3 regions of the Lacicoccus kunmingensis DSM 17847 genome follow, and region 3 is predicted to be linked to each of the others. Evidence: riboswitches for the same ligand, from Rfam matches in the RefSeq annotation. Region 3 holds a riboswitch; each other region holds the start of a gene.
What was found. A riboswitch is a leader RNA that binds a small molecule or an ion and turns the genes downstream of it on or off. The one in region 3 is predicted to bind S-adenosylmethionine.

Region 1 (10,128 bases), on a different contig from region 3:
CCATTTCCCTCGCACCGCCTGGCGGCACTTCTTCGGCATGCTGGAAGATCAGATAGATTTCACCATGGATGTGGTCTTTATTTTTTGAGAGCACTTTGGCGGCACCTAAGAGCATCGCTGCATGGGCATCATGGGCGCAGGCATGCATCCTGTCGTCGATTTCGGAAGTGAAGTCAAGATCGTCGCGGTCTTCCTGGATCGGCAGTGCATCGATATCGGCGCGTAAGCCCACTTTCCTGCCGGGATGTTCTCCCCTGATGATGCCGAGCACGCTGGTTTTTGTCGGACGGCTGATTTCTATGCCGTCCATTTCTTTCAGCCTCTCCTCGATGTAATTGCTCGTCCAGTGTTCCTGGTAGGAGAGTTCGGGGTGCCTGTGCATCGTGCGACGCCATTCGATGACTTCGGGTTCGACTGTTTTTATTTCCTGGTCCAACATATAAAACCTTCCTTTGATGAAATTTAAGTTCCGTTATTGACCTGGGAGCACTTTATCCTTCTTCTCCATGATCCGTCTCCGGTACCATTTGAACACCGGGATGAGCAGGCTCAGGAATGCAAGACCAAGCAGCACGGCACTGATCGGGCGGGTGAAGAAGACGCTGAAGTCGCCGCCGGAGATGATGAGTGCCCTGCGGAAGTGGTCCTCGATCATGGTGCCGAGTACGAGTCCGAGTATCATCGGGGCAAGCGGGAATTTCGCCTTCGTCAAATTGTAGCCGACGATGCCGGCGATGACCATGACGACAAGGTCGAGCATCGAGTTGCGCACTGCATATGTACCGATGAAACAGAAGATGACGATCATCGGACCGATGATGTAGTAGGGTGCCTTCAGTATATACGAAAAGATGCTGATGAACGGCTTGCTGAAGACGATGACCGATAAGTTCGCGAGCAGCAGCCCCCCGATGATCGTATAGACGAGCATGCCCTGCTGTTCAATCAATAAAGGGCCCGGCTGGATGCCGTTCATGATGAATGCACCCAGTATGACGGCGGTCGTCGCGCTTCCCGGGATGCCGAGTGCGAGCAGGGGGACGATTGCACCCATGGCTGCAGAGTTGTTGGCCGATTCCGGTGCGGCGACGCCTTCGGGTATGCCGGTACCGAATGACTTCGAGTCTTTTGAGAAGCTTGAGCTCATGCTGTAGCTGACGAGCGAGGCGCTTGTCGCGCCGACACCCGGCAGGACGCCGATGAAGAAGCCGAGCAGGGATGACTGGCCGATGGTGCGCTTCAGCCTGTTCAAAAGACCCAGCCCCGGGAATTTCGTCTTCGGGCTGGCCGTCTTATCTTTCGTAAAGTAATCTTCCTGCACTTTACGGAGTACTTCCGCGAGCGCAAAGAGACCGATGATGACGGCAACGAAGTCTATGCCCGAACGGAGTCCGGTGACGTCGAATGTAAAGCGGGCGACACCCGAGCTGCTGTCGAGACCGACGGTCGCGATAAGCAGGCCGATGAGCACACCGATCATCCCCTTGACGAAACTGCCGCCGCCGAGCACGCTCACGATGACGAGGGCGAGGAATATCAGTGAAAAATATTCAGGGGAGGAAAAGTTCAGTGCAAAGGATGCGAGCACTGGCGTGAGTAAAATCAGGAACACACATCCGATCAGTCCGCCTATTGCGGAACTGAAGATGGCAACACCGAGTGCTTCGCCCGCCTTCCCTTTTTTGGTCATTTCGTACCCGTCGAATACGGTCGCAACAGCCTCCGGCGTCCCCGGCGTATTGAAGAGTATGGCACTGATGGAGCCCGAGAACACGGACGTCGTATAGACCGCGGTCAGGAGCAAAAGCGCCGGGATCGGGTCGAGGCCGTATGCCACCGGGAGCAGTATGACGACCAGCATGGTGCCGCTGATTCCGGGTATGGCACCGCCGAGGATGCCGATGAAGACCCCCGCAAACAGCATGATGATATGGATCGGTGTGAATACATTCGCAAAACCACTCAACAGATCTTCGAACACGATTTTTCCCTCCTTTTATTCAAAAAGATATTTTGCACAAAAAAACTTTAATAGAAAAAGTATGAAACTTCCCGCATGATTCCAACACCCCGTGGCATGGAAATCTTGAGCAGCACGGGGAAGAGGAATGTCACCACTGCCGTGCCGATCAAAGGCGTGAGTATGAGCGGCAGTACCTTCCGCATGCCTGCGATGAATGCGAGCATGAAGATCCAGATCGGTGTTGCAATGATGAAGCCGATATACGTGAGTGCGGGGATGTACAGGATGATGAGAATCAGGAAGCCCCAGAACTTCACGGCATCGAACCGGCCCCCTGACTTTTCTGCGGATTCCTTCTTCAAACGGTAGAGGGACTGGATCAGCAGGGTGAAGCCGAATATGAACAGTGAGACCAGCAGGATGCGCGGCCATAACACAGGACCGATCTCTTCACTCGCTGCAGCCTCAATACTGAAAGTGTCATAAAATAAAAAGACGGATAACAAAATGATGACAATGGAAATTCCTATATTCCGCATCGGATCCACCTCCATGCATATATTTTTAAAAGAGGGCAGCCGTACCGGCTGGTCCCCCCTTCAGATGGTGCTATGTCATTTTAATTCAAAGTCTCTTCATATTCTTCCAGAAGCTGTTCGTTGAGCGCTTCATAATCTTCGCGCGGCAGGTAGCCGTCCTCCCTGATATGAAGGTAGTTGTCCTCTTCATACTGCAGGTATTCCTCATCTTCGAGGATGACTTCTGCATACGTCTCTTCCAGTACATTGATGATCTTTTCAGGTGTATCCGACTTCACATAGAAGCTCCTAGCGTTGCCGTCGGTGAACTCCCAGCCCCTGTCGGGATTCGTCGGGACATCTTCAAAACCTTCAACTGCCTCGTCATCGATGAACATCGCAAGGACGTTCAAGTCTCCTGACTCGATCGTCGCTTTCGCAGGACCGATCTCTTCAAGCATCAGGTCGGTGTGTCCGCCGAGCACATCACTGTGCATCATGCCGGCTTCGTCATATGGCACGTATCTCAGTTCAACATCCAGTTCCTCCATGACCCTGTCTGCACTCAGTTCATCGAAACCGTCAGCAGCGGTGCCGCCGATGGTGATGGTGCCCGGATTTTCCTGTGCCGCTTCGATCACTGCATCGATATCATCGAATTCACTGTCAGAGCTTGTCTGGATGGTGTAAGTGTCCAGCTGGCCGCGGCCGAGTGGTGTGTAGTCCTCCAAAGGGTACGGTGTTGAATCCGTTGCGACGTTGACGAGTATATCCGGCGTCGCCACCCAGATTGTATAGCCGTCCGACGGCTGGTTCTGGACATATTCCTCCGCAATCGCACCACGTGAACCCGGCTGGTTGACGACGTTGACGTTTTCGCCGAGTTTTTCACTCATCTTCTGGCCGACGAGGCGTGCGAAGTTATCCGTTCCGCCGCCTTCGCCGTATCCGACCACAAGTTCAATCGTGCGTTCCGGGTAGTTGGAAGCTTCGCTGCTGCCCGCCTCGCTGTCTTCATTTGATGTGTCTGCCCCGGAGCCGTTGCCGCAGGCCTGCAGGAACACGACGGATAAAAATAAGATTGCCGCAAATAATATATGGTTTCTTTTCATTTTCCTCTTCCTTTTCATTATCCCCGGTGGGGTATTTTTGTCGGTTTTTATTCGTCCAGTAAAGTCTCTTCCGCCACTGCTTCGTTCAGCTCCATGCCGAGCCCGGTGACATCCGGTGCCTCGAAGTATATGCCGTCCTCTTTTCTGACTTCTTTCAGGGCAGGGCCGTCGAACAGCCTGTTCTGGAAGAAGCCGCGGTCCGGCGTGAAGTATTCTATCCACTGTACATTCGGCAGGCCGACGGCCATATGGATATGGACCTGCTGCAGGTTCCACGGGGCGACGGGTATATTGTGCATCGTCGCGAAATTATATATTTTCATCCAGTCTGTTATGCCGCCGGTCGTCGCAGCATCGGGTTGTGCGATGTCGAGGGCGTTCTGTTCGATCAAGTGCCGGAACTCATTCAATCCTTCATGCTGCTCCCCGCCTGCAATGTATGTGCTGCCTGCAAACTGTTTGACACGCGCATAGCCGGCAGTGTCTTCATAAGGAACCGGTTCCTCCAGCCAGTACAAATTATGTTTTTCCCATTTCTTCAACTGCTGTATGGCTGTTTCCGCGTCCCATGATCCATTGACATCGACCATCAACCTGATATCCGGTCCGATTGCTTCTCGGACTAAACGGACACGTTCGTCTGCCTCTTCAAGTGATACGGCAGTGGTGCCGCAGCGTATCTTGAGTGCGGTGTGTCCCTGTTCCACGTATTCCAAAGCCTTTGCCGCCAGTTCGTCAGGCGGCAGCTGGTGGGCAACGTTCGCATATGTCTTCACATGCTGTTTGTGTCCACCAAGAAAATCTGAAACAGGTACATTAAAAGCCTTTCCTTTAATATCCCAGAGCGCGATGTCGATCGCACCGATGCATTTCCGGAATATTCCCTTTCCTCCGAGCTTCCATGTGGCGCTGTACATGCTTTCCCATATCTGCTCTGTATGTAACGGGTTTTGTCCGAGGATGACATTCCTTAAGTTGCGCTTCAGCAGAGTGGCGATGACATCACCGATATGCCCGTGGGAGAAGACGGGCAGTGAAAGAAACCCTGTGCCGCTTATGCCGGCATCCGTCTGCACCTCGACCGTGATGACTTCATAGCCGTCAGCGTGCTTCATGTCCGGGCGCTGATTATCCCAGTACCTCTTCACAACTACGTCTGAAATTTTCATATTTACCATTCCTTCCTATTAATTAGCATATACATGAAGAAGATTTATACCCGTATCATAAAGAAATAAAAAGACCTCTTCTAAATTTGTAGAAGAGGCCGAATCTGACTGGTTGATGCTCTTCTTATCTTTGAAGCCTGCGGCTTGCTGGAATTGGCACAGTACTGGAACAGTCTGTTGCCGAGGTTTCAAAGGGCCAGTCCCTCCATCTCTCTGGATAAGTTTTATAAATATTCTATTAATTGATAATTTGATAATTAATCCTAACCTGAATAGTCGGATTTGTCAATTTAATTTTGAAATGTATACGTTTTCTGATAATTTTAAGTGATTTAGATAGAAATAAAAGATTTCTGGATGCTTTAAAAGACATGGAATGGGATCATAATCCTTTTGGAGCTGAAGAGATAGACGGCAAAATATACGGACGTGGTTCCTGCGATATGAAAAGTGGCCTTATGGCATTTGTACTCGCAATGGTTTCTTTGAAAGAAGACAATGTTCCATTGAAAGGAAGCATTAAACTTTTGGCGACAATAGGGGAAGAAACCGGTGCAATCGGCGCCGGACAGCTTACAGAAGAAGGTTATGCTGATGATCTGGATGCATTGATTGTCGGAGAACCAACAAACAATGAAATTGTCACCTCGCATAAAGGAGCCTTATGGATTGAAATCACTACTTATGGAAAAACAGCGCATGGCTCCTCCCCACATCTTGGGATTAATGCCGTGGAGCATATGAATGAGATTATCAATCAGATTCAGAGCGATAATTTCAAATTGCCTTATGAGCATGATGAATTGTTAAAGGAACCCACTTTCAGTATCAATGCAATTGAGGGCGGGTCAAGCATGAATGTCATACCGGATTACTGCCGATTGAAATTGGATATCAGAACGCTGCCTTCTCAAAATCATCAGGAAATTTTGGATAATGTGCATAAAATGGTGGAACTGAGCAAAAGCAGATACCCGAATATGGAGGCGGAAGTCAAAGTCGTCGCTGATCTTGAGCCGGTTAAGACAAACATTGATGATCCTTTCGTGGATTTGACTCTGAAAGCTTCTGAAAGCGTCTCGGGACCAAGAGAAGAACCTAAAGGCTTTACCGGCATCACAGACGCCTGCGCATTTAAGGAAGCAGAAAAGGATTTCCCGATTATTGTGATGGGTCCCGGCGATATCACTCTTGCTCACCAGCCAAATGAGTATGTGGAAATAGAAGAATATTAAAACAGCATTAAAACTTATAAAGAAGTTGCAAAGAGATTTTTAAAGGAGTAAATGACTGATAAGGATTTTTCAATCAATAAAGAACGGTTACAAAGCAATATGGAAGAGCTGTCTGGAATCGGTAAGTTTGGAGAAACCGGCGTGAACAGATTGGCTCTTTCAAAAGAATATAAAGAAGGTATAGAGTTGGTGAGACAGTGGATGGATGAAGCGGGTCTCAAAACCAGAGTCGATAATTTTGGAAACCTGGTCGGCAGAGTTAACGGGAAAACCCTGACGCACCATTGTTGATGCTGGGGTCCCATATCGATTCCCAGCCGACAGGTGGCAGGTTCGACGGACCAATCGGTGTGCTGGGCGGTCTGGAATTCGTACAGACGATGCAGGAGAACAATATAGTGCCTGTACAACCTATTGAAATAATGGCGTTCTGTGATGAAGAAGGCTTCCGGTTCAATAAAGGATTGTTCGGTTCAAGAGGAATCTCTGGACAGTTGGATGAAGATGAACTTGAACGTACAGACGCTGCTGGAGTTACAAGAAGGCAAGCGTTAATAGAGTTTGGTGCCAATCCTGATGAACTGGCTGCATCCGAATACCCTGAAGGTTCTATTGAATCATATATAGAAATGCATATCGAGCAGGGGCCGGTGCTGGAAGACAGAGATGTACCGGTTGGTATAGTGACCGGTATTTCAGGGCCATTGTGGCTGACTGTCGAACTGACCGGTTTTGCAGGACATGCGGGAACAGTGCCGATGAAATTAAGGAAAGATGCACTCGTCGGCGCTGCGGAGATGATCACCAGTCTGAATGAGATTGTAAAACAGGATCCTCAAGCACCAACCGTCGGTACAGTTGGCAGTCTGGAGGTCCATCCGAATGCCAGGGCGATCGTTCCTGAAAAAGTGGTCTTTACTATCGATTTGAGAGATATCGACCTCGAGAGAAGAGATCAGTATGAAGCACAGATGAGAAAACGCATTGCAGATATTTCCCGGGAAAATGGTCTGGAGTTCAATATTACTGAAGACACGAATATCAAGCCAGAACCATGCAACGAAGAAATTCTGGATGTCATGCGGAAAGTCAGTGGGGCAATGGATTTGGATTCTGTTCCGGAATTGACAAGCGGCGCATTCCACGATGCACTGCCTATGGCGAAAGTTTCTAAGATAGCGATGATTTTTGTCAGGTCGAAAGACGGCATCAGTCACGATCCCAAAGAATTTTCAACATATGAAGATATTGCGGTGGGAACCGAGCTGCTTTATAAAACAGTTGTAGAGATGGTTAGTAATAAATAACATATAAATATAGTTCTCTTAAAGGTTACAAAAATTTAAGAGGGCTATTGATTATTGCATCCTGAAAATAATATATGGATATATCAGAATAGATATATTATGTTTAATATAATATATTTATATATACTATGACAAACATATCATTAAAATATTTAGTAGATAAAGACGGTAATCAACAGGTTTTAGACTTGATATATGATATTGCTCAAAAAGCAAAAAATGAGAAGGATTATAAAGAAATAGCTATGAGAATCGCTCAGGTTTTTGTTTATTTAAAAGAAATAGGTGTTCCACCTGAACATTTAAGAACTATCCATGCCCGGTCTTCAGATGGCTTTGAAATCACGCTTGTTGATGTTGTCAAAGACCTGACTCATCACAGGCCATTACTGGAAACACGGATAAACTGGCCGCCTGTGGGTGCTTTTAGAGCAATTTTTTTTCTATGAAAAAGACGGCCAGGGGAATCAAACATTGTATTATACTAAAGCGGTTATTAAAAAGGATACTTATTCGAAAGAATTTGAAGAGATTGTAGCTGAAAGTGAAGTTATGATGAACGATTTTTATACTGGAAGGGGTGATCAAAATGGCTAATAGGTCATTCACTGATCTAATGGATACACTGATGGAAGTGCCTGAGGTTAAGCAGCATATAGACTCATTGCCAGTACAATTAGGATTGGAAGTACTCAAGAAACGTATAGAATTGGATTTGACTCAAACACAAGTCATTAAACTGGCAGGCATTAGAAAAGTACCTCTGACACAAGCACAGTTATCCAGAATAGAAAATGGCGATACTGAAATAAGTGTCGATAAATACTTAGATGCTTTACATGTTTTAGGCGGTCATTTGAAACCAGAGATTGAATTTGATAATCCACCGACAAAGCAAGAATTACAAACAATATAATTTGGAATAGATAAAGTGTCCGGTTGTTGAACTCACAATCGGACACTTTTTTGGTATTGTTCAAGAATAGAGTTAAACTTTTATTATTTTACCTTAATCTAGTTTCTTCTATTCTTATTCGTCTTTCCCGAGCCCCAGCGCTACATTCACATGTGTCCTGATTCCATCAATTAACACATCTTCATCAATCTTGAATTTAGGGTGGTGGTGTGGGTAGATGCAGTCTTTCTCTTCGTTATATGTGCCGATTATAGTATAGACGCCTGGAAGATTTTCTGAGAATGCACCGAAGTCTTCGCCACCCAGTGACATGGTCATTTCCTTGATTCTGTCGGCACCGAAAGTTTCGGTCAGTGTCTCCCTCACTTTTGAAGTTTCTGCTTCATCATTGATGACGGCGGACACGCCGTACTGGTAATCGAGGTCATATGCGGCGCCGTAGATGTCGCAGTTGGCTTTGATGATTGTCTCGATCTTTTCCTTTGCAAGCTCCCGCATCTCGATACTTGCGGAGCGGACGCTGCCGCTGATTTTTGCGGTATGCGGGATGATGTTTTCCGCACCGGTGCCGGAATTGAAGTTCGTCACGGACACGACGAGGTTATCGAGCGGGCCTGCCAGGCGTGAGACGATGTCCTGCACCTGTGAGACGATGCGGGCGCCGATGATCACAGGATCGATCGAGTTCTCCGGTTGTGAGGAGTGGCCGCCTTTTCCTGTGATGGTCAAGTTGAAGATGTCCGAGTTTGCAAACACCGGTCCTGATTTGATATGGACTTCCCCGAGAGGCACCATCGTCATGATATGCTGTGCAAAAACGACATCGAGATCATCGAACTGTCCGGTCGCGACCATTTCTTTGGCACCGCCCGGCGGCACTTCTTCAGCATGCTGGAAGATCAGATAGACTTCTCCGTGGATTTTGTCTTTATTATTGGAGAGCACTTCTGCCGCACCAAGCAGCATCGCTGCATGGGCATCATGCGCGCAGGCATGCATTTTGCCGTCAATCTCAGATGTGAAGTCGAGGTCATCACGGTCTTCCTGGATCGGCAGTGCATCGATATCAGCCCGCAGTCCGACTTTCCTGCCGGAGTTTGCGCCTCTGATGATGCCGAGCACGCTGGTCTCTGTCGGGCGGCTGATTTCTATGCCATCCATCTGTCTCAGCGCCTGTTCGACATAGTCACTTGTCCAGTGTTCCTCATAAGACAGTTCAGGGTGTTTATGCATATTCCTGCGCCATCCGATAACTTTAGATTCGACTGCTTTGATTTCTTTGTTCAACACATTTATCATACTCCCTTTCTGAGATTGGTTGCATAAATGACTGTTAAACTCATTTTACTACATGTTTTGAATATATACAGTAAAAATCTGTTTTGGATATCTCCGTTTTACATACCTCGCCGGTTATGGGGTATAAGTATATATCTTAGTATACAAGGAGTGTTGACATGAAAATTTTGTTGACTGGTGCGTCGGGCTACATCGGTGGGAACCTGATGGAAAGCCTGAAAGAGGATTATGAAATCATTGCGGTTTCAAGAAATATAGATAATAAACAGGATGAGAAAAATGTCACATGGAAAGAGGCGGACCTTTATTCGCAGCTTGATATCGAGAAAGTGATGGAAGGTATCGACATTGCGATATATCTTGTTCACTCCATGCAGCCGTCGTCGAAACTCGACCAGGGAACATTCGGCGATAAGGATGCGATTCTTGCGGACAACTTTGCCTGGGCTGCTAAAAAGCAGGGTGTGGGCAAGATCATATACTTGAGCGGCATCATACCGGATGATGATAAGTTGTCGACTCATCTCGAGAGCCGCCTGGAATGTGAGAAAATACTCGGCTCATACGGTATTCCGGTCTCCACATTGCGTGCGGGACTGATTGTCGGAC
Region 2 (10,128 bases), on a different contig from region 3:
AATACTTTTTATTTGGAGAAAAACGGCCAGGCAATCAGAATCACATCCAAAGGCAAGCAGCTTTTAGACCTCGCACCGGAAATTTTAAAGTCTCCTGTGACGACGGCAGTTTGGGAAAAGCAGCTGGAGCAGATTGAAAAGGGCCGGCTGGATAAGAAGAAATTCATCGAAGATATGAAGCAGCATACGAAGAGCATTGTTGCAGAAGTGAAACGCAGTGATAAGACCTTCAAGCATGATAACATTTCGGGACGTGACTGTCCGGACTGCGGCAGGCCCCTCCTTGAAGTCAAAGGCAAGAAAGGTAAGATGCTTGTCTGTCAGGACAGAGAGTGCGGTCACAGACGCAATGTTGCTAAAATCACCAATGCAAGATGTCCGAACTGTAAGAAGAAAATGACACTGAGCGGAGAAGGCGACGGTCAGATATTCACTTGTACATGCGGCCACCGTGAGAAACTTTCAAGTTTCAAGGCTCGGAGAGACAAGGCGCAAAAAGGCAAAGTCGATAAACGCACAGTGAATAAGTATTTGAAAAAAGATGAGAAGGAAGAACCGATCAACAATGCACTGGCTGAACAGCTCAAGAAACTGAACCTGGATGAATGATGTGTTCCTGGAAGCGGAGTGAGGTTAAGAAAAAACCTTTCTTAATCCAAAGGATGTGTATGTTAATGAACTTGCACTTTAATGAGAGCGGCATACAGGGCAGACTGGTCATTATGGTCATCAATCCTTATAAATTTAATGTTGAACTTAGAAATTGCCTCGGCTGGGCATAGTTTTATCTTCTGCCTGCCGAGTGGTGGGTTGATTGATATGAATAAGTCTTTGAAACACAAGTTTCAGAGGCTTATTTTTTAAGAGAGAATTTACGTATTATAGACATTCAGTTGAAGTAATATTACAATTATAAATGGATATACGGGACGATATAGCTAAAGCCAACATTAAAAAACTTAAAGGGGTTTTATAATGACACATGTCAGGGAGCTGTTGATTAACCAGTTTCATGCTAATGCAGATGATCCGAGTTTTTATGCGCCGCTTAGTGTCGTTTTACAAGGTTTAACCGAACAGGAAGCGGACTTTAAAGTCCATCCGGAAGCAACGACAATTCTGGAATTAGTAAATCACCTCATTTATTGGAACAGGACGTGGCAACACCGTTATAAATATAAGGATTTCAAAAGTGTAGAAACGATGGATAATGACGAAACATTTTTTAATCATGATCGTACTTCTTTTGAAAATAAAAGGAATGAACTGGTCGAACTGCTGATGCATTGGGATGAGCTGTTGGATGAAACGCAATTGGATGCAAGTGTCGCCGGCTTCCCGGTAGACGCAAAATGGTGGGAATTGATCAGTAATGCAGCTGCACATAATGCTTACCATATTGGGCAGATTGTTTTTATAAGAAAAGTGATAGATAATAAATGGAAGTCTGATATGTAAGCATTGTCAGCAGAAAGACAGGTGCATTTTTATGAAAATTATTGTCGACGCGGATGCATGTCCTGTAAAGGATATTATATTCAATGAAACTAAAGATAAAGATATTCCGGTCACTCTAGTTTCCAGCATTTCGCACTTTTCCAATCAGGATTTACCTGCACATGTGGAAACGATTTATGTGGATGCCGGCCGGGATGCAGCGGATTTCAAAATCGTTGCGCTCGCCTCAAAGGATGATATTGTCGTCACTCAGGATTACGGGCTTGCATCGCTCCTTCTGCCGAAAGGGACAAAGGTGCTTCATCATAAAGGTTTTGAGTATGATGATATGAATATCGACCATCTTTTGAACACCCGGCATATCAGTGCGGCCATCAGACAGGGCGGCGGCAGGACAAAAGGTCCAAAACCTTTTTCAAAGGACGATCAGCAGACTTTTTTAAAGTTGTTCCAAAATACGATAAAAAATTAACCCTCCGGGCTACGGAGGGTTTTCTCATATCATTTCCAATTCGAATGTCTCGCCTTTTTCATCTGCTCGACAATCCATTCTGCGGGTATCGTACTTTTCAGTTCGCTTTTAAACTGACGGCGGTTATTCACTTTCAGCATACTGCCTGCCATGCTTCTCGGTTTGTCATCCTGCCAACAAATTAAATCTGCAACAATCTCTTTTCTTTTGGAATGCATCTTCTGCATCCTCCCTTACCGGATAGTTTCCAATAAAAAAAGCTCAACTTTAAGAGAAGAGCATTCCAATGTATATATGCCTTATCTCTCAAGTTATACTTGTTGGAAGTAGCACAGTGCTCATAATGAGTCAGCTGCTGAAGTTTCACAGGGTCAAATCCCTCCACTTGATATAAATAAGTTTCGCTATTTTATTGTGGTCTTCCAACTATTATTAGACTGATTAAGATTAAAATATCAAGTGCATAAAAAATGAGAACCGCTTTTAAACGGATCTCATTTCTTTATTGTTCTATATATTCGAACAAAACTTCGTCATTTTCATCATCATATTCGACTGATAAATCATGGCCATCAAAAAACCATAGATCAGATTCATTGATATAAAACTCAATACCGTCCTTTTCGTATTCCACTGCTTTTTTTCTGTCATCTTTATCCAGGGTAAAAGCGAGCGAATAACCTTCACGGATTTTACTGTCACCGTATATCTGGACAATAAAGCGCACCTTACTTCCGGATTCCAATTCCACTTCTTCTTTGAACCAGTTCAATGCCTCATCTGTTACTGTAAGCCTCATATCACACACTCCTTAAAGTTGATGGCAATCTATCATTGATTTTATCCTATAACGATTCATTGAAGAGTGCAAATATTTCGAGCTTTCTAATAAATGGTTGACCTTATATAATCCGAGTGATAGTATATGGATTAATGAAATAATACTTTCTTATCAAGAGAGGTGGAGGGACCGGCCCATTGAAGCCTCAGCAGCAGACCATTTATGGAACTGTGCTAATTCCTGGAGCGAAAGCTTTGAGATGAGAAGAGATGACGGACGTTATCCTCTTTTTATCAAAGATAAGAAGGGGATTTATTTATAATTAAAATATTTAGGAGCGGATAATATGACAAATGTAAAAACTGGACCTTTCAAAGCAGATCATGTGGGCAGCCTGCTCAGACCAGAACGGATTCACAAGGCACGTGAAGCATATAAAAATAATGAACTTTCATCAAGTGAACTATATGATATTGAAACGGAAGAGATTGCGAAAGTGGTCGATAAGCAGATTGAAGCTGGATTGAAAGCTGTGACCGACGGTGAATTCAGACGCCGTTTCTGGCACACTGATTTCCTGGAGAATTTAAACGGCGTTGAAGGGTACGTTCCTGAAACGGGCTATGCATTTGTCGGTGAAGAAACTGAAGCATGGGATGTGCGCAATAAAGGAAAGGTTTCCTTCAATCAGGATCATCCGCATGTGAGGGACTTCAAATTATTTAAAGATATTGTCGGCGACCGTGCTGTGGCCAAGCAGACGATTCCGAGCCCGAATCAGTTGTTCAACGCAGGAATCAGAGACCTTGAGTACTATACTGATATTGATACTTACGCAGATGATGTCATTCAGACTTACAGGGATGCGGTCAAAGCATTTTACGATGCCGGCTGCCGCTACCTTCAGTTTGATGATGTGTATATCGCAGGACTGAACGCTGAAGAACTGCCGTTCAACGACAGCGGTCTCGACAGGGAAAAATTGATTGAACTTGCACTCCGTGTGGTCAACGGTGTTCTTGAAGACAAGCCGGAAGATCTGGTTGTCACGACACATCTTTGCCGCGGTAACTACCGTTCCAAATGGGCATTCGAAGGCAGCTATGCAAAAATTGCACCGGTATTGTTCGCCAAAGAAAAAGTCGACGGCTTCTTTTTAGAGTATGACGATGACCGTTCAGGCGACTTCCAGCCGCTGGATGAAATTCCGAATAACGGTCCGCAGGTAGTCCTGGGACTGTTCACATCGAAGCATGGTGAACTTGAGAATAAGGAAACAATCAAGGAACGCATTGAAGAAGCGACTCAGTTCATCCCTAAAGAGCAGATTTCCTTGAGTCCTCAGTGCGGCTTCGCTTCGACTCACCACGGAAACATTTTGACTGAAGAAGACCAGTGGAATAAAATCAAATACATCGTTGAACTGTCTGAAGAACTATTGTAATTGAAATGAAGGGCATGTGGCACGTTGAGTGCTGCATGCTTTTTTTAATGCTTTTGATTCAGCACCGTCACCAATGTTAAGATTTTGTATATTTTTATGAATCAGATGGATTTAAATACAAATCATTGGTAAATTTGAAGGGATTAACTTTATTATACGGAGGACAAAATGGCTCATAATTCAAACCTTGATAACGATAACCAATCAGGCGGAAACCTGATTGAGATATTACTCACTTCATTGCGACTCGGCCTGACTTCTTTTGGCGGTCCTGTGGCGCATCTCGCATACTTCAAAGAAGAGTATGTAAATAAAAAGAAATGGCTCGACGATAAATTATATGCGGATATTATTGCGGTCTGCCAGTTTCTGCCGGGGCCGGCGAGTTCACAGGTCGGCATCTCAATCGGTATGCTGCGGGGCGGCATAGCGGGCGGCGTATTATCTTTTCTCGGTTTTACACTGCCGTCTGTTTTAGTTCTGATTATTTTTGCACTGCTGTATCAGACCTTGAATTTAGAAGGCGCTGTATTTATCAACAGTTTAAAAGTCGTTGCTGTTGCAGTCGTGCTGCATGCACTGCTCGGCATGGGGAAAAATCTCGCGCCGGATATCCCGAGAATGCTGATGGCGGTTGCGGCGGCAGGTCTGATGCTGATTTACCCGAATGCATGGATTCAGATTTTGACAATCCTACTCGGCGGTCTGATCGGATATTTCCTGTTTAAAAATAAAGCGGAAAATAAATTGACCAATTTCAGATTCAATCTGACACGTAAAATAGGCATCATTTCATTCAGTACATTGATAGGACTGCTGATTTTGCTTCCGCTGCTCAATTCACTGTTTGATAATCAGTATTTGAATATATTTGATATCTTCTTCCGTGTCGGTTCCATTGTGTTCGGCGGCGGACATGTGGTCCTGCCGATGATTGAAAGGGAAGTGGTGCCGACCGGTCTGATTTCAGCGGATGAGTTTCTTGCAGGTTACGGTATGGCACAGGCGGTGCCGGGGCCTTTATTCACATTCGCAAGTTACCTGGGAACGGTCATGCTGGGCACTATGGGCGGTATTATTGCAACGATCGCAATGTTCCTGCCGTCATTTCTGCTGGTCATGAGTGCGTTGCCGTTTTTAAATCTTCTGAGAGGAAATAAAAATTTCCAAAGCGTTCTGATGGGGGTCAATGCGACTGTAGTCGGTATTCTGCTTGCTGCATTCTATGATCCTGTATTTATAAGCGGGATCAATTCGGGCAGTGATTTCTTCCTGGCATTGTTATTGTTCTTCCTATTATATAAAATGAAGGTACCCGCCTGGATGATAGTTATCCTTGGAGTTGCTGTCGGATATCTATTACAATTGTTGCCAGGTGTTTAGTATTTTAAAGGATAGGAATGAAGCTTTTGTATATTTTATTGTTTGTTTTATTTGCAGGTTTAATTATTAAATCATTTTATACACATTACTTTTCAAAGACAAAGCGATATTTTGCTTTTGATGACCGGAGATATCGTGAAGAGGACGATTTCCTGAAGATACACGCACTGAATATCGGTAAGCTTGAACGTATATTTTTGTATTTGATGCTAGCTACATACCTCGCCGCATTGTCCGTGTTCATCTTTACCGACCACCCGGCCGCCATATGGATACTTGCGACGGTATTGGCATGGCAGTTTGTACTCAGCATGTTCATCGATTTGAAATTGTATTCTGCATTTCATGATAAAGGGCATTTATTCATGGTGGTCATATGGTTAATTTTGATTGTGGTATTGTATTTTGGGTTATCAAGATTTGATATTTACGCATAATTTATGATTAGGAGCAGTGCATGATATGAGTAATCAGAAAATAATATTTTTCGATATAGACGGAACGCTTTATAATAATGAAAAAGTAGTGCCGGAATCGACGAAAGAGGCTGTGAAGGTGGTTAAGGATGCCGGTCACATTGTGGCAATTGCGACTGGCCGTTCACCGTTCATGTATGAAGACCTTCGTAAATCATTGGGTGTCAATACGTTTGTCAGCATGAACGGCAACTACGTAGTGTATGAGGATGAACTGATCTACACAAATCCTCTGAATGCGAAAAGACTTGAGGATATTACAGAAGTTGCCATGGAAAACGACCATCCACTCGTATATCTGGATGATAAAAATATGTTGTCGAATATGCCGGAACATGAATATATAACTGAAGGCATCTCAACATTGAAGCTCGGCTTCATGCCGGGTCATGATCCGGCATATCATATCGACCGTGATATTTACCAGTCACTGTTGTTCTGTCCGAAAGGTGAGGAGCATATTTATAAAAAACAGTTCGATGACTCTTTTCAGTTCATCAGATGGCATGCGTACTCGATGGATATTTCACCGAGAGACGGCTCGAAGGCTGAAGGCATAAAAAAGGTCGTTGATAAGATGGGCTTTAATATCAATGATGTATATGCTTTTGGCGACGGTCCGAATGATATCGAAATGCTGCAGTATGTGCCGAACAGTTTTGCCATGGGCAATGCACAGGACGAGATTAAGCTGCAGGCAAAACATGTGACTAAAAGCGTTGAAGATAACGGAATTATGCACGGCTTGCAGTCAGCGAATCTGATATAAAATGTAAGTCTGTCATGTTTATCATCAGCATTACGGGGAAGATGTATAGTGTTACACATCAAGTTGACTATAATGCTTATAATAAAAACCAATTATTTGAGAAAGGTGATTTCATGGTACAGATTACAGAAAAGAACAGAGTCATTGAATCATTGAACAAGCAGCTCGCGAACCATACGGTATTATGGGGCAAACTTCACAACTACCATTGGTATGTGAAGGGTGCGCATTTCTTCTCACTGCATACGAAGTTCGAAGAACTTTATGATGCAACCGGCGTAATAGTAGACGATATTGCAGAAAGAATTTTAGCAATCGGCGGTCAGCCGATCGGCAAGCTGAAAGAAGCGCTCGAAGAATCAAGCATTGACGAAGGTGAATACGGCTTAAGTGCTGATTCCATGGTCAAACAGCTTGTGGATGATTATGAAGTGATTACAGCAGAGCTGAGAAGCGGTGTGAAAGAAGCAGAAGATGCCGGCGATGATTCGACTGCAGATATGTTTATCGCTTATATCCAGGGCATAGAAAAGGATGTCTGGATGCTGCAGGCTTACCTTGGTGAAGATGTTTCCAAATAATGATTGAGACGATTCCTGCGGGCAGCATCCCCGTAGGGATTTTTTATGATTCAGAAGTTTATTTTTAAGAAAATAAAACCTTATTTATAATAATTCTAAATAGAGTTGCGATAGCATTTTTAATGTGGTATATTATATACAGAAGTTATTTATAATAATTCTAAATAAGGGAGTGTTTTCATGGTACAAATAACTGAAAAGAACAAAGTCATTGAATCATTGAACAAGCAGTTGGCGAACCATATAGTCTTATGGGGAAAACTTCATAACTTCCATTGGTATGTTAAAGGTGCACATTTCTTTTCTCTCCACACGAAATTTGAAGCGCTCTATGACTCAACTTCAGGCATAGTGGATGATATTGCTGAAAGAATTTTAGCGGTTGGCGGTCAGCCGATTGGAAAACTGAAAGAGGCACTTGAGGAATCAAGCATTGACGAAGCTGAATACGGGCTGGACGATAAAGCGATGGTCGGACAGTTGATAGAAGACTATGAGATTATCATTGCAGAACTGAGAAGCGGTGTGAAAGAAGCAGAAGCTGCAGGAGACGACTCCACAGCTGATATGTACATTGCTTACATTCATGAAATCGAAAAGAACAACTGGATGCTGCAGGCATACTTGGGAAATGATGTTTCAAAATAATAGACATTAAAAAAGGAGGCGCGGGTGCGCCTCCTTTTTTATATGGGTTCAACAAACAGGTAATTGCCAAGTGAAATACTGATTTGTATTTCCTTATCTTCTTCAGCTGTGAGTGTAATCAGATCAATAGATGAATCTATGTCAGTGACTGTAATGCGGTCACCTATATTCAAGTGTTGATTTTTAAAGTATTTAAGCAGTTTTTCTTCATCGACAATCCTAGAAATCACGACTTCATCTCCGACCTCCGTTTCGGAAATTGTAACGGTATGATCTTCCTGTACATCCATCAGGTTAATCTTTATCGCGCCGCCATGAGGGCAGTACTCAGGATAATCCAGGTATGTTTCCAGCTTGTCTGCAACATCATCACTTGTGGTATGCTCAAGCAGTTCCGCCTCTGGGTGTACATCCTCTATATCGAACCCCAGTTTCTCTACTAAGAAGACTTCCCAGAGCCGGTGTTTTCTGATGATTTCTTTGGCGTATGCTGTACCTTTATCTGTCAGAATGCTGCCTTTATAAGGCGTGTATTCCACCCATTCAACTTTTACCAGGCTGTTCATCATTTCCGTCACTGTCGGCGGCGAAATGTCCAGCCGGTTGGACACTTCTTTGTTGGACACACGGTTGAACCGTCCGCCAAGTTCGAACAACACTTTAATATAATCCTCTTTAGTCGGGCTCAAATCATACACCTCTTCTTCAATTTAATATTCGTCATCAATAAGGTCTCAGCTCATATTTTATACGTGAGTAATGGGTGAACTCTTCCCCGCGGAGTGTCAGCATGTAGCGCCCATCCGTTTTTACGATATACCCTTCCACTTCAAGGGTCTCCAGCTGATGTTTAGTTTCCGACTGGGTGAGGTTGAAATGTTTGGAGATTCCATTCATGGAAATCGTTTCATGTTCATCCTCGCTCATCAGCATCAGAATCATAGCATGCATGAATTCTTTTTTCTGACGGCGTTTCTTTATTTTAAGAATGATATAACCGTCCGGTTTGAATAAAAACACCATCGTAAAAATTAAAAATGCGACAGTCGCAGTGGCACCGGACATCGACAGGTCGAGATTATAACCGATCAGATATCCGAAAGTACTGTTTAAAACGGCAAAAAGAGCGGTTAAAGATATCATGTGACTCAGCCTTTTTACAAGCAGATAAGCAGTCAGTGCCGGTGCGACAAAGAAGTTGATGACAAGTATTGCACCGACTGCGTCAAATGCGACGACCGCAGTTACGGATACGAGTGTCATCAGCATATAGTAGATCAGCGTTGTACTGAATCCGATAACGTAGGCGAATTTAGGGTCGAATGTTGAGACTTTGAGTTCTTTGTAGAACAATGCGACAAAACCTGTATTGATGATGAGTAACAGGCCGAGCTGCCAAAGGGCTCTCGGGATGCTGAAACCGAATATTTCAATTCTGTTGAGCGGTGCAAATAAAACCTCGCCTGCAATGACGACATCTATATCCAGATGCACATTATCGGCATATCTGGAAATTAGAATGATTGCAATCGCAAAAAGGGCGGTAAAGACAATGCCGATCGATGCATCATTTTTAATCAGGTTTGTCTGATTGATCAGCTGTATGAGATATACGGTCAATACCCCGATCAGTGCAGCGCCGATAATCAGCCATGGTGACCGGATATCCTGTGTGATGAAAAATGCAAGAACGATACCGAGCAGTATTGTATGGCTGATGGCATCTGTAGTCATCGCCTGTTTTTTCAAAATAAGAAATACACCCAGCACACTCGTTGCGAGTGAGGCAATAATAAGTACGAAAAGAACTTCTATCATGATGACTCACCTCGCACTTTCATTATTTGACGGGTAATCAGACCCTTTCTTCCAAAAAGGATGGAGGCAAAAACAAATACGCTGAGCACTATGATGATTGACGGTCCTGTCGGGAAGCCGGCAAATGCCGTGCTGATATAAGTACCGATGAATGCAGCGACCGCCCCTGAAATGCCTGCGATAATTATGACTGTCTTAAACCGGTTCGACCACAGCAGACCGATTACGCCCGGAGCAATCAACAAGTTCACGATTAATATCGCACCGACCGCTTTCAGGCCGACAGCAATCAGCAATA
Region 3 (10,128 bases):
TTCTTCTGAAATATCGTAATCTTCGCCAAGCATCATCTTACTAAATTCTTCACTCATCTCAAGCGCATGCTCTATGGACTTGCCTTTAATGGCTTCAGTCATCATAGATGCACTTGCAAGAGAGATGGAACAACCTTCACCATCAAATTTAGCATCTTGGACGATATCATCCTGAACGTCTAATGTTAAACGAATAGCGTCTCCACATGTCGGGTTGTTCATATCTACAGTCATTGTACCATCATCAATGACACCTTTGTTTCTCGGTGTTTTGTAATGATCCATGATGACTGAACGATACAGCTGGTTCAAATTGTTAAAATTCATGTGTGAAAAACTCCTTCGTACGTTTCAGTGAGTCGATGAAAAAGTCAATTTCATCTTTCGTGTTGTATAGATAAAAACTCGCTCTGGCTGTGGATGATACGTCTAAAAACTTCATCAGCGGCTGGGCACAGTGATGCCCTGCTCTGACTGCGATACCATCTGAGTCCAGCGCCGTTGCCAAGTCATGTGGATGCACACCATCTAAGTTGAATGTGATTAATCCGGCTCGTTCTTCTTTTGGACCGTAAATTTCTATGCCTTCGATTTCAGACATCTTATCGTAAGCATATTTCACCAGCTCTTGTTCGTAGCGGAGGATCTCATCAGCACCGACATCATTTATATAGTCAATCGCTGCAGATAATCCGATTGCCTCGGCAATCATCGGTGTTCCCGCTTCAAATTTAACCGGCAGATCAGTCCAAGTAGATTCTCTCAAATCTACGAAGTCGATCATATCCCCACCATATTCGATAGGTTCCATTTTATCAAGTATTTCAGCTTTGCCGTAAAGCACGCCGATACCTGTAGGACCCAGCATCTTATGGCCGCTGAATGCATAGAAATCGACATTCAGATCCTGCACATCAACACTCATGTGCGGCACTGACTGCGCACCGTCCACAGTGATGTAGGCATCATGTTTATGAGCGATTTCCGCGATACTTTTAATGTCATTAATCGTACCGAGGACATTCGAGATATGAGTGACTGCGACAATTTTCGTTTTATCTGTCATTACCGCTTCGACATTTTCTAACTTAATCGTTCCATCTTCTTCGAGTGGAATGAAAACAAGTTTGGCATTTTTGCGCTTTGCAAGTTCTTGCCAAGGTACAATGTTGGCGTGGTGCTCCATTTCAGTGACGACGATTTCATCGCCCTCTGAAATGTTAGCATCGCCAAAGCTGCGGGCTACCAGGTTGATGGCAGCAGTTGTACCGCGTGTAAAGACGATTTCTTCATAACGCTGTGCGTTGATGAAGCCTCTGACTTTCATGCGGGCCTGCTCATAACCGTCCGTCGCTTTCGTTCCCAGTGTGTGGACACCTCTATGAACGTTTGAATTGTACTCATTGTAGTATTCACTCATCGCGTCAACCACCTGAACAGGTGATTGGCTCGTTGCTGAAGTATCCAGGTAAATCAAAGGGTTACCATGAACTTTTTGATTAAGGATTGGAAAATCTTTGCGGATAGCATTTATATCCATGTGGGAAAAACCCCTTTAAGACTTATTTCGATAAAATTTTCATCTCGATAATTTCTTTAAGCTGTCTTTTAACTGATTCGATAGGCAGTGCTGCCACCACAGGATCCAGGAAACCGTGGATGACAAGTCTTTCAGCCTCTTCCTGAGAGATACCGCGGCTCATCAGATAGAACAGCTGAAGTGGATCAACGCGTCCGACTGATGCTGCGTGACCTGCAGTTACATCATCTTCATCGATGAGAAGAATCGGGTTCGCGTCTCCGCGTGCACGGTCGCTCAGCATAAGAATACGTGATTCCTGCTGTGCATCAGCACGTGTACCGCCGTGTTTGATATATCCGACACCGTTAAAGATACTTGTGGCACTGTCCTTCATCACACCGTGCTTCAGGATATGTGCGTTTGAATCTTTACCGTAGTGGATAATCTGTGTCGTAACGTTCTGGATCTGCTGTCCGCGTCCGATTGTTACTGTTTTCAGATCTGAATTCGAACGGTCGCCCATCAGATAAGTCGTGTTATCGTTGATGACGTTTGAATCGTTCATCAGACCAAGCGCCCAGTCGATTCTTGCATCGTCTGAAGCGATACCGCGACGGTTGATATAACCAGTCATGCCTTCAGCAAGAACGTCAACCGCACCGTACGTCACTTTGGCATTATCCAAAGCAAGTACTTCTGAAACGATGTTGATCTGTTCTTTAGTCTCTTCAACGTTGGATAAATAGTTCTCAACGTAAGTGATTTCAGAACCTTTATCCGCCACGATCAATACGTGGTTGATAAGGGATGCTTTCTCATCGTCGTGAAGTAAAACCATCTGGACAGGATCTTCGATGTGAACATCTTTTGGAACATAGACGAACATTCCGCCGTTCAGCATTGCAGTGTGGAAAGCAGTGAGTTTGTTCTCATCAACTTTTACGCCGTCCTGCATGAAATATTTTTCAACCAGTTCCGGGTGATTGTGAGTCGCCTCAACAATGTTCTCTATAATTACACCTTTATCTTTTAATTTTTCATCAATTTGGAGATAAGCAGGTGTGTTGTTGTGCTGTACATATATATTTTTAGTGTTTTCGATATCAAGAAGTGCCTTTACCGATTCCGGCAGCTCTTCAAGACTGTTGTAAACACTGCTGTCGACAACCGGCTCGGACATTGTGAAGAAATCCCATCTCTTGATGTTCGTCTTATCCGGTTTCGGCATATCGATATTTTCAATCAGTTCAAGTGCTTCTTTCTTTTTGTTGATTAGAAAGTCTGATTCACCGCGGTCAGTAGCGCGCTGAATGACTTCGTCTGCATTTAAAATTAATTCATTAGATACAGTAGCCATTATGATCCTCCTGTCTTAATTAACGTCAGATTCTACAGTTACGTCATCAATACCTAATTCTTCTTTGATCCAGTCATAACCTTCCGCTTCTAAACGTTCAGCTAATTCTTTACCGCCGGATTTAACAATTTTACCTCTCATCATAACGTGTACGTAGTCAGGTGAGATGTAGTTAAGAAGTCTTTGGTAGTGAGTGATGATCAGTGAACCGAACTGTTCACCGCGTAATTTGTTGATACCTTTTGAAACAACTTTCAGTGCATCAATATCAAGACCTGAGTCAATTTCGTCCAGAATACCGAACTTAGGCTCCAACATCATAAGCTGTAAGATTTCGTTTCTCTTCTTCTCACCGCCGGAAAACCCTTCGTTCAGGTAACGAGTAGCCATATCCTGATCGATTTCAAGGTGTTCCATGTTTTTATCTAGCTTCTTAATGAACTGCATTAAGTTAATTTCGTCGCCCTCTTCACGCTGAGCATTGATTGCTGAACGCAGGAAGTCAGAAGTTGTTACACCAGAGATTTCTGATGGATACTGCATTCCAAGGAAAAGACCAGCCTGTGCACGTTCGTCCACTTCCATTTCAAGTACATCTTCACCATCAAGAATTACTTCACCTTGTGTTACTTCGTAACGTGGGTGACCCATGATCGCTTGTGCCAAAGTGGATTTACCGGTACCGTTTGGTCCCATTACCGCGTGAATTTCGCCTTGCTTAAGTGTCAGATCGACACCTTTTAAGATTTCTTTACCGTCTATTTCGACATGTAAGTTTTTGATTTCCAGAACAGAAGTCATTTACTTATCCTCCAATTAGAAAATATTATTTCCATACTCCACTAGTTTATAATAATTCTAATCTATAGTCAAAGATATGGAGTATGTTTCATACTGCCTTATTATACCTTAAAAACGAAACATATTAAAGGGAATCCCCTCATCTTAAAGTATGAATCACAGCTTAAATGGAATTAGTATTCTTTGAGAATGAAAAAACCTAAATGATTTCAGAAATCATTCAGGTTGTAATACTTCTCTCATCAAATTGATGATATTATTTTGAATTTTTAGTCTCCATTGGTAATTTTTCATCAGCCGCCCACTCTGACAAAGACCCGTCATACACAGCCACATTTTCCTGGCCGAGCTTATTCAGAAGATACTGCGTCCATGTCGCTGCGATTGCACTTCCACAATAAGTGATTACTTTCTTATCTTCATCAAGCGCGCCGACTGCTTCAAACTTCTGCTTTAATTTTTCGTCATCATAGATTTCTCCGGTATTAGAATCAGCCAAATCACCAAAGAAGACATTGACTGCACCTTTAATATGTCCCGGACGTGCATACGTGTCCGCCGTACCGTTATAACTTTCCGGCTGCAGACTGTCCAGTATGATGACACTATCATCATCGATGGCGTTTAAAACATCTTCTTTACTCGCATAAAGCTCTGGTCTGCGCTCTATATTCAGATTTCCTTTTTCAGGTGTATTCACCTCATCGGTCACCGGACGATTCTCTCTCTTCCATTTTTCATAGCCGCCTTCAAGTATCGCGATATTGTCGAATCCTTCAAATTTCAGCTGCCATGCGAAGCGCGATGCCCAGTCAGAAGCTTCAAAGTCAGCCCCTACCATCGCTCCGCGGTCGTAAATCACTACAAAGGAATCATCAGTGGTTCCGAGCTCTTTTATTTTTTCTACAAACTCATCATGAGGGATGACCGCAAAATTGTATGATGCATCCGCATCAGAAAAATCATTTTTCAAATCTGCGAATACTGCGCCGGGAATATGTTCTTTATCATACTCTTCCTTACCGCTCCATACATCGTAATAGCCGCCATCTTCAGGAATCTGTAAAAATGTCGTCGCATCTATTATTCTTAAATTTTCATCTTCTAAATGCTCATTTAACCATTCTGTTGAAACAAACTTCGTGTTTTTATCTGACAATTAAAGCATCCTCTCAAATCATATTTAACTACTATGATTTGAATATAACACATAACAGGACGTTGTTGAAAAGATATGGTTTTTTATTTAAAAAATAAAAACCGGACGCTCTTTAAGCATCCGGCTTCCGTTCAATCAGTATTTACTTGATGATATCCAGTGTGAACGGCGGTCTGTAAGATTCACCATTCATAGTTTTAATGATACCAATGACGATGAATACAATCATCGCAACCTGAACAATCGGTCCAAGGACGAAACCGATCAATACTACAGTCGTCAGCCATGCGATAAATGCGTAAATCGTATAGCTGATGCCAAAGTTTGCAACATGTCTTAAAGCCTCTGCCGTTTCGGGGTCATCATCTTTTTTCAATGCCCATATCAGCAGCGGACCGACAATCATAGTAAATATCGCTAAAATATACGAAACAAGGACGAGTGACGAATCATAGCCTGCTTTAGAATTCTGCGTGTTCTGTGTCATTAATTACCCTCCCCTTTTCCTATTTATATTCTTAGTGTAATCATACCATTTATATAGCGTGTTCACAATTTAATTTTAACATACACACTTCGTGTAAAAAAATTAAAGACCACTGTAAATCATCAGATTCACAGTGGTCTTTATTCATACTATTCTGCAGGGATGACTGCACCTTCATAGTTATCTTCGATAAACTGTTTGATTTCATCACCCTGAAGCACTTCCATCAGTTTCTGGATGTCTTCTCTTTCCTCATCGCCTGAACGTACAGCAACAAGGTTGGCATATGGAGAATCACCGTCTTCGATTGCGATTGAGTCATCAACCGGGCTCAGTCCGCCGTCAAGTGCGAAGTTAGAGTTGATGATGACGACAGGCGCTTCGTTATTATTGTACATTTCAACCAATAATTCCGGTGCTGTCTGGTTGTTGAAATCGAAGTCGTGCGGGTTTTCAGTAATATCATCGAATGTCGCATTTTCAATATCAATGCCCTCTTCGATTTCCACTAAGCCTGCATCAACAAAGAATGACAGGAAGCGGCCTTCTTCAGCAGGGTTATTCGATACAAGAATTGTAGAGCCGTCCGGAACGTCTTCCAGAGCGTCATAATCCTGGGAATAAACAGCCATCGGCTCGATATGTACGTTGCCTGCTGATACCAGATCATAACCGTGTGATTCGACTTCACCATCTAAGTAAGGTGTATGCTGGAAGAAGTTTGCATCCACTTCTTCATCTGCAAGGAGACGGTTTGGAGTGGTATAGTCATTGACGATATTCACGTCGAGCTCAATGCCGTCTTCTTCAAGAATCGTTGCCGCTTCTTCTAAAATTTCAGCGTGCGGTGCCGGTGATGCAGCAACTGATAATGTACCGCCTTCTTCTGATGCTTCTTCAGATGAATCCTGCCCAGTTTCAGCAGACTCTTCAGTTTCCTCACCTGTATCCGCACTTTCTTCAGCCCCTTCTTCTTCACCGCTGCCACATGCGACAAGAACGACTGCAAAAACTGATAAAGCTAAAAACAGTAAAAACTTCTTCATATACATCCAATCCTCTCTAACAATATTTTATTTATAATGTATGATCATTATCTCTTATCGACAGCTTTCGCAAGGAAGTCCCCTGCAAACTGAATGATAAAGACAATAATCAGTATTACTATTGTTGCTACGAGTGTGACGTCACTCTGATTCCGTGTAAATCCGACCATATAGGCAAGGTTGCCGAGACCGCCTGCGCCGATGACGCCTGCAATCGCCGTCGAACCGACGAGCATGATGGCTGTCACCGTAATACCTGAAATCAGAGCAGGCATCGATTCCGGAATCAACACTTTCCGGATGATCGTCCATGTGTTTGCCCCCATCGATTCGGCCGCTTCAATGACGCCTTTGTCTATTTCTTTAAGGCCGATTTCAACGAGACGTGCATAGAACGGTGATGCGCCGATAATAAGGGCAGGCAGTGCACCCTGAACGCCCATGATGGTGCCCATGATCGCTTTTGTGAACGGAATCAGCAATATGATTAAAATGATGAACGGTATCGCCCTGAACAGATTGACGAGAAAGGCAGTAACGCCGTAGACCGGCTGACTCCCCGTGTTGTCGCTCTTATCGGACAGGAAAAGTATGATGCCTAGAACAAGTCCGATAATCAATGTAAAGAACGTTGCGATTGCTGTCATATAAATGGTGTCGACTGTTGCTTCCCATACAACGTCCCATTTGACGTTTTCGAAACTGAACATATCACTGAAGGCCTGGAAAAATTCATTCATTATTTCTCCACCTCCACTGTAATATCGTCATTGGCAAGCGCATAGATCACTTTTTGCAGTGTCTCACTGTCAATTTCCATCGCCACATAAAGGTGGCCGTACGATTCATTGTTCGTCTGTTTGATGTTCCCTGACAGTATGTTCATATTAAGATCGAACTGCTTGATTACTTTGGAGACGACCGGCGTTTTGGATTTGGTACCGACGAATCCGATTTTAAGTATTTTGGAGTCCGGGAACAGTTCCCTCACTTCATCCAGGGCGAGCGCTGTTTCCTCATCATTGATATCATCTTTGACGAATCTTTTCGTTACGCTGTGCGACGGATTCTGGAACAGCTGGAGCACTTTCCCCGTTTCAACCACTTTACCGCTCTGCATGACTGCTGCACGGTCGCATATTTTTCTGATGACATGCATTTCGTGTGTAATGAGGACAATCGTCAAGTTCATTTCATCTCTTATTTCCTGCAACAGCTCGAGCACTTCATCCGTCGTTTCAGGGTCGAGTGCGCTGGTTGCCTCATCACAAAGCAACACCGTCGGTTCATTGGAGAGTGCCCGTGCGATGCCGACACGCTGCTTCTGGCCGCCTGACAATTCACTCGGATAATTTTTCTCACGCCCTTTAAGACCGACAAGGTCAATCAGTTCCTGCGTCCGCTTTTTGCGTTCTTTTTTCGCAACGCCCGCAATCTCAAGCGGAAAGCTGATATTCTCTTCGACAGTCCTTGACCACAGCAGATTGAAATGTTGAAAAATCATCGATACTTTCTGTCTTTTTTGCCGCAGATCCTTTTTGGACAGTTGATTGATCGTATCCTCACCGATGGTGATATCACCTGACGTCGGCTCTTCCAAACCGTTCAGAAGACGGATCAACGTTGATTTTCCGGCACCTGAATAACCGATGACACCGAATATCTCGCCGCTTTCGATATGCAGGCTGACATCATCGACTGCCGTAATATCCGCTGACTTCGTACTATAGTTTTTATTTACATTTAAAATATCTATCATTGATCATCTTCCAAACTATTATAAATTAAAAACCTACTCACTTAGTATGAAATGAGTAGGCTTCTTTTATATCCAGCCTCTCATCTTTGAATCGATTGATTCAGTGACTTGGCACCTTGTCATTAAGACGGTTGCCGTGGCATCAACGGGCACTTCCCTACACCACTCTTGATAAGAGTATTTATTCGATTGTGAATTATATTATCATCAGTCCGGACTTTCGTCAATACTAACGTCCCAGTATGTTCACCAGGTTAGTGACTGATTCAAAACGGAATACAGTTTCTTTCAGTTCACCGTTTTCAAATATCAACAGCGCCGGCGCGGACGTTATTTTATAATCATTGATGAAATCCACGTGAAAATTCAAATTTATCGACGTATATTCAAAATCTATAATTTCCTGTGATAAGTTAAGCATACGTTCCGCTATTTTGCAGTTTGCGCATATCGGCGCATATCCGTATAATATAAATCTTTCTTCAGTATGAATAAGATTGTATATATCCTGTGTCTCTAACTGCTCTTTCATCATAAAACTTACCTTTCATAATCAAGCTCGTGTCGACATAAAAACCATGACGCATCAGAAGGTTTGCGAGGTAATCTCTCGGGCATCTGCCGACTTCTCCAAATTTAGGGTCTATATATATGTGGGTACTTTCACTGAGATGTTTTTTGAACCACTTCCGGATGTTGCGGCCTTCCTTGTCGGCATCCGATAAAATATAAATATCAGAACCGTCAAGCTGCTCCAAAATATCATCAAGTTTTGAGACTCCCATTGTACCAAATGTACAGATGATCTGCACAGGTTCTACAAGCACTTCCTCGATACGGCGTTTGTCAGTTTTACCCTCAACAATGAGTACTTTATCAGAAAGATACATTTCCATCACCCTTGGAGTTTTATTTTATTTTAAAAAAACTCTAGACAATGTCTAGAGTTGTTAAAATTATGCTTCGATAACTGCTTTGTATCCGTCAGCATCTAACAGGTTATCTAATTGTGATGTGTCTTCAAGTTCAACTTTTACCATCCATGCTTCTTCGTATGGTGATTCGTTGACTAACTCAGGGCTGTCTTCAAGCTCTTCGTTCACTTCAACGATTTTACCGTTTAATGGCGCATACAGTTCAGAAACAGTCTTAACTGATTCTACGCTTCCGAATGATTCGCCTTGAGTCATGTCGTCGCCTTCTTCTGGAAGCTCAACGAAAACGATGTCTCCAAGTTCACCTTGTGCGAAATCAGTGATTCCGATTGTTACTGTATTTCCATCAACTTTTACCCATTCATGATCTTCTGAATACTTTAAGTCATTTGGTAATGCCATAACAGAAAACCTCCTCATAATAATCTATACAATTATATAATGACATATTTCACAAAGTTTCTCAAGATTAATAATTATAAAAACGTTTCCTTATACTCCGCCTCTTTAAAACCGAGCAGAACATCGCTGCCGGCATCGACAAGCGGTCGTTTTATCAACATTCCATCTGAAGATAAAATATCGAGTTTTTCATCATCGGACATTTCCGGGAGTTTATTTTTCAAATCCATTTCTTTGTATTTCTTCCCTCTGGAATTGAAAAATTTGTTGATGTCCTGGTCGGACTTTTCAACGATTTGTTTCAGCGTTTCTTTTGACGGCGGTTGTTTCACCATGTCATGCGCTTCGAAATCAACACCATTCTCTTCTAAAAACTTCTTGCCTTTTCTGCATGTCGTGCACTTGGAATATTCGTAAAAAGTAATCATCCGGTACCTCCAATAGATAGTCAGTCATTATTCTATACCCGATAGTCTGGCGGGTATTCATGTTAATTATTCCCCTTACTTCCATTCTACAATATTTAAGTGGTAATATTAAGATGATTTTAAAATACGGTCAGGAGGGGTATAGATGGATGCGATAAGAACATATGATGATTATAAAGAGATCATTCAAAGCAATGACAAGGTCATCATAAAATTTTATGCGGACTGGTGT

Region 1: another riboswitch for S-adenosylmethionine. It lies ahead of BO48_RS12130 (mandelate racemase/muconate lactonizing enzyme family protein); the one in region 3 lies ahead of BO48_RS07655 (methionine ABC transporter ATP-binding protein).
Region 2: another riboswitch for S-adenosylmethionine. It lies ahead of BO48_RS13990 (5-methyltetrahydropteroyltriglutamate--homocysteine S-methyltransferase); the one in region 3 lies ahead of BO48_RS07655 (methionine ABC transporter ATP-binding protein).

The regions. Positions count from the first base shown of each region.
Region 1 is NZ_JCANUC010000013.1:74,980-85,107, reverse strand. It holds gene BO48_RS12150 (M20 metallopeptidase family protein) at 1-439, opposite strand, end outside; gene BO48_RS12145 (tripartite tricarboxylate transporter permease) at 473-1,981, opposite strand; gene BO48_RS12140 (tripartite tricarboxylate transporter TctB family protein) at 2,029-2,502, opposite strand; gene BO48_RS12135 (tripartite tricarboxylate transporter substrate binding protein) at 2,583-3,593, opposite strand; gene BO48_RS12130 (mandelate racemase/muconate lactonizing enzyme family protein) at 3,641-4,762, opposite strand; SAM riboswitch class I at 4,884-4,986, opposite strand; gene BO48_RS12125 (M20 family metallopeptidase) at 5,059-5,997, shown strand; partial or broken gene BO48_RS12120 (M20 family metallo-hydrolase) at 6,049-7,304, shown strand; gene BO48_RS12115 (hypothetical protein) at 7,433-7,753, shown strand; gene BO48_RS12110 (hypothetical protein) at 7,779-7,901, shown strand; gene BO48_RS12105 (helix-turn-helix domain-containing protein) at 7,894-8,220, shown strand; gene BO48_RS12100 (M20 metallopeptidase family protein) at 8,335-9,510, opposite strand; gene BO48_RS12095 (NAD-dependent epimerase/dehydratase family protein) at 9,678-10,128, shown strand, end outside.
Region 2 is NZ_JCANUC010000019.1:12,045-22,172, forward strand. It holds gene BO48_RS13965 (DNA topoisomerase 3) at 1-609, shown strand, start outside; gene BO48_RS13970 (DinB family protein) at 976-1,458, shown strand; gene BO48_RS13975 (YaiI/YqxD family protein) at 1,490-1,930, shown strand; gene BO48_RS13980 (hypothetical protein) at 1,960-2,148, opposite strand; SAM riboswitch class I at 2,227-2,331, opposite strand; gene BO48_RS13985 (HesB/YadR/YfhF family protein) at 2,433-2,729, opposite strand; SAM riboswitch class I at 2,877-2,977, shown strand; gene BO48_RS13990 (5-methyltetrahydropteroyltriglutamate--homocysteine S-methyltransferase) at 3,058-4,155, shown strand; gene chrA (chromate efflux transporter) at 4,324-5,538, shown strand; gene BO48_RS14000 (hypothetical protein) at 5,556-5,975, shown strand; gene BO48_RS14005 (Cof-type HAD-IIB family hydrolase) at 6,001-6,783, shown strand; gene BO48_RS14010 (Dps family protein) at 6,897-7,364, shown strand; gene BO48_RS14015 (Dps family protein) at 7,545-8,012, shown strand; gene BO48_RS14020 (metal-dependent transcriptional regulator) at 8,051-8,710, opposite strand; gene BO48_RS14025 (metal ABC transporter permease) at 8,736-9,830, opposite strand; gene BO48_RS14030 (metal ABC transporter permease) at 9,827-10,128, opposite strand, start outside.
Region 3 is NZ_JCANUC010000006.1:11,510-21,637, reverse strand. It holds gene sufU (Fe-S cluster assembly sulfur transfer protein SufU) at 1-327, opposite strand, end outside; gene BO48_RS07690 (cysteine desulfurase) at 317-1,540, opposite strand; gene sufD (Fe-S cluster assembly protein SufD) at 1,563-2,879, opposite strand; gene sufC (Fe-S cluster assembly ATPase SufC) at 2,895-3,680, opposite strand; gene BO48_RS07675 (sulfurtransferase) at 3,937-4,839, opposite strand; gene BO48_RS07670 (DUF4870 domain-containing protein) at 4,982-5,326, opposite strand; gene BO48_RS07665 (MetQ/NlpA family ABC transporter substrate-binding protein) at 5,476-6,372, opposite strand; gene BO48_RS07660 (methionine ABC transporter permease) at 6,420-7,115, opposite strand; gene BO48_RS07655 (methionine ABC transporter ATP-binding protein) at 7,112-8,131, opposite strand; SAM riboswitch class I at 8,209-8,309, opposite strand; gene BO48_RS07650 (thioredoxin family protein) at 8,361-8,663, opposite strand; gene BO48_RS07645 (toprim domain-containing protein) at 8,614-9,021, opposite strand; gene gcvH (glycine cleavage system protein GcvH) at 9,088-9,468, opposite strand; gene BO48_RS07635 (arsenate reductase family protein) at 9,543-9,896, opposite strand; gene BO48_RS07630 (thioredoxin family protein) at 10,042-10,128, shown strand, end outside.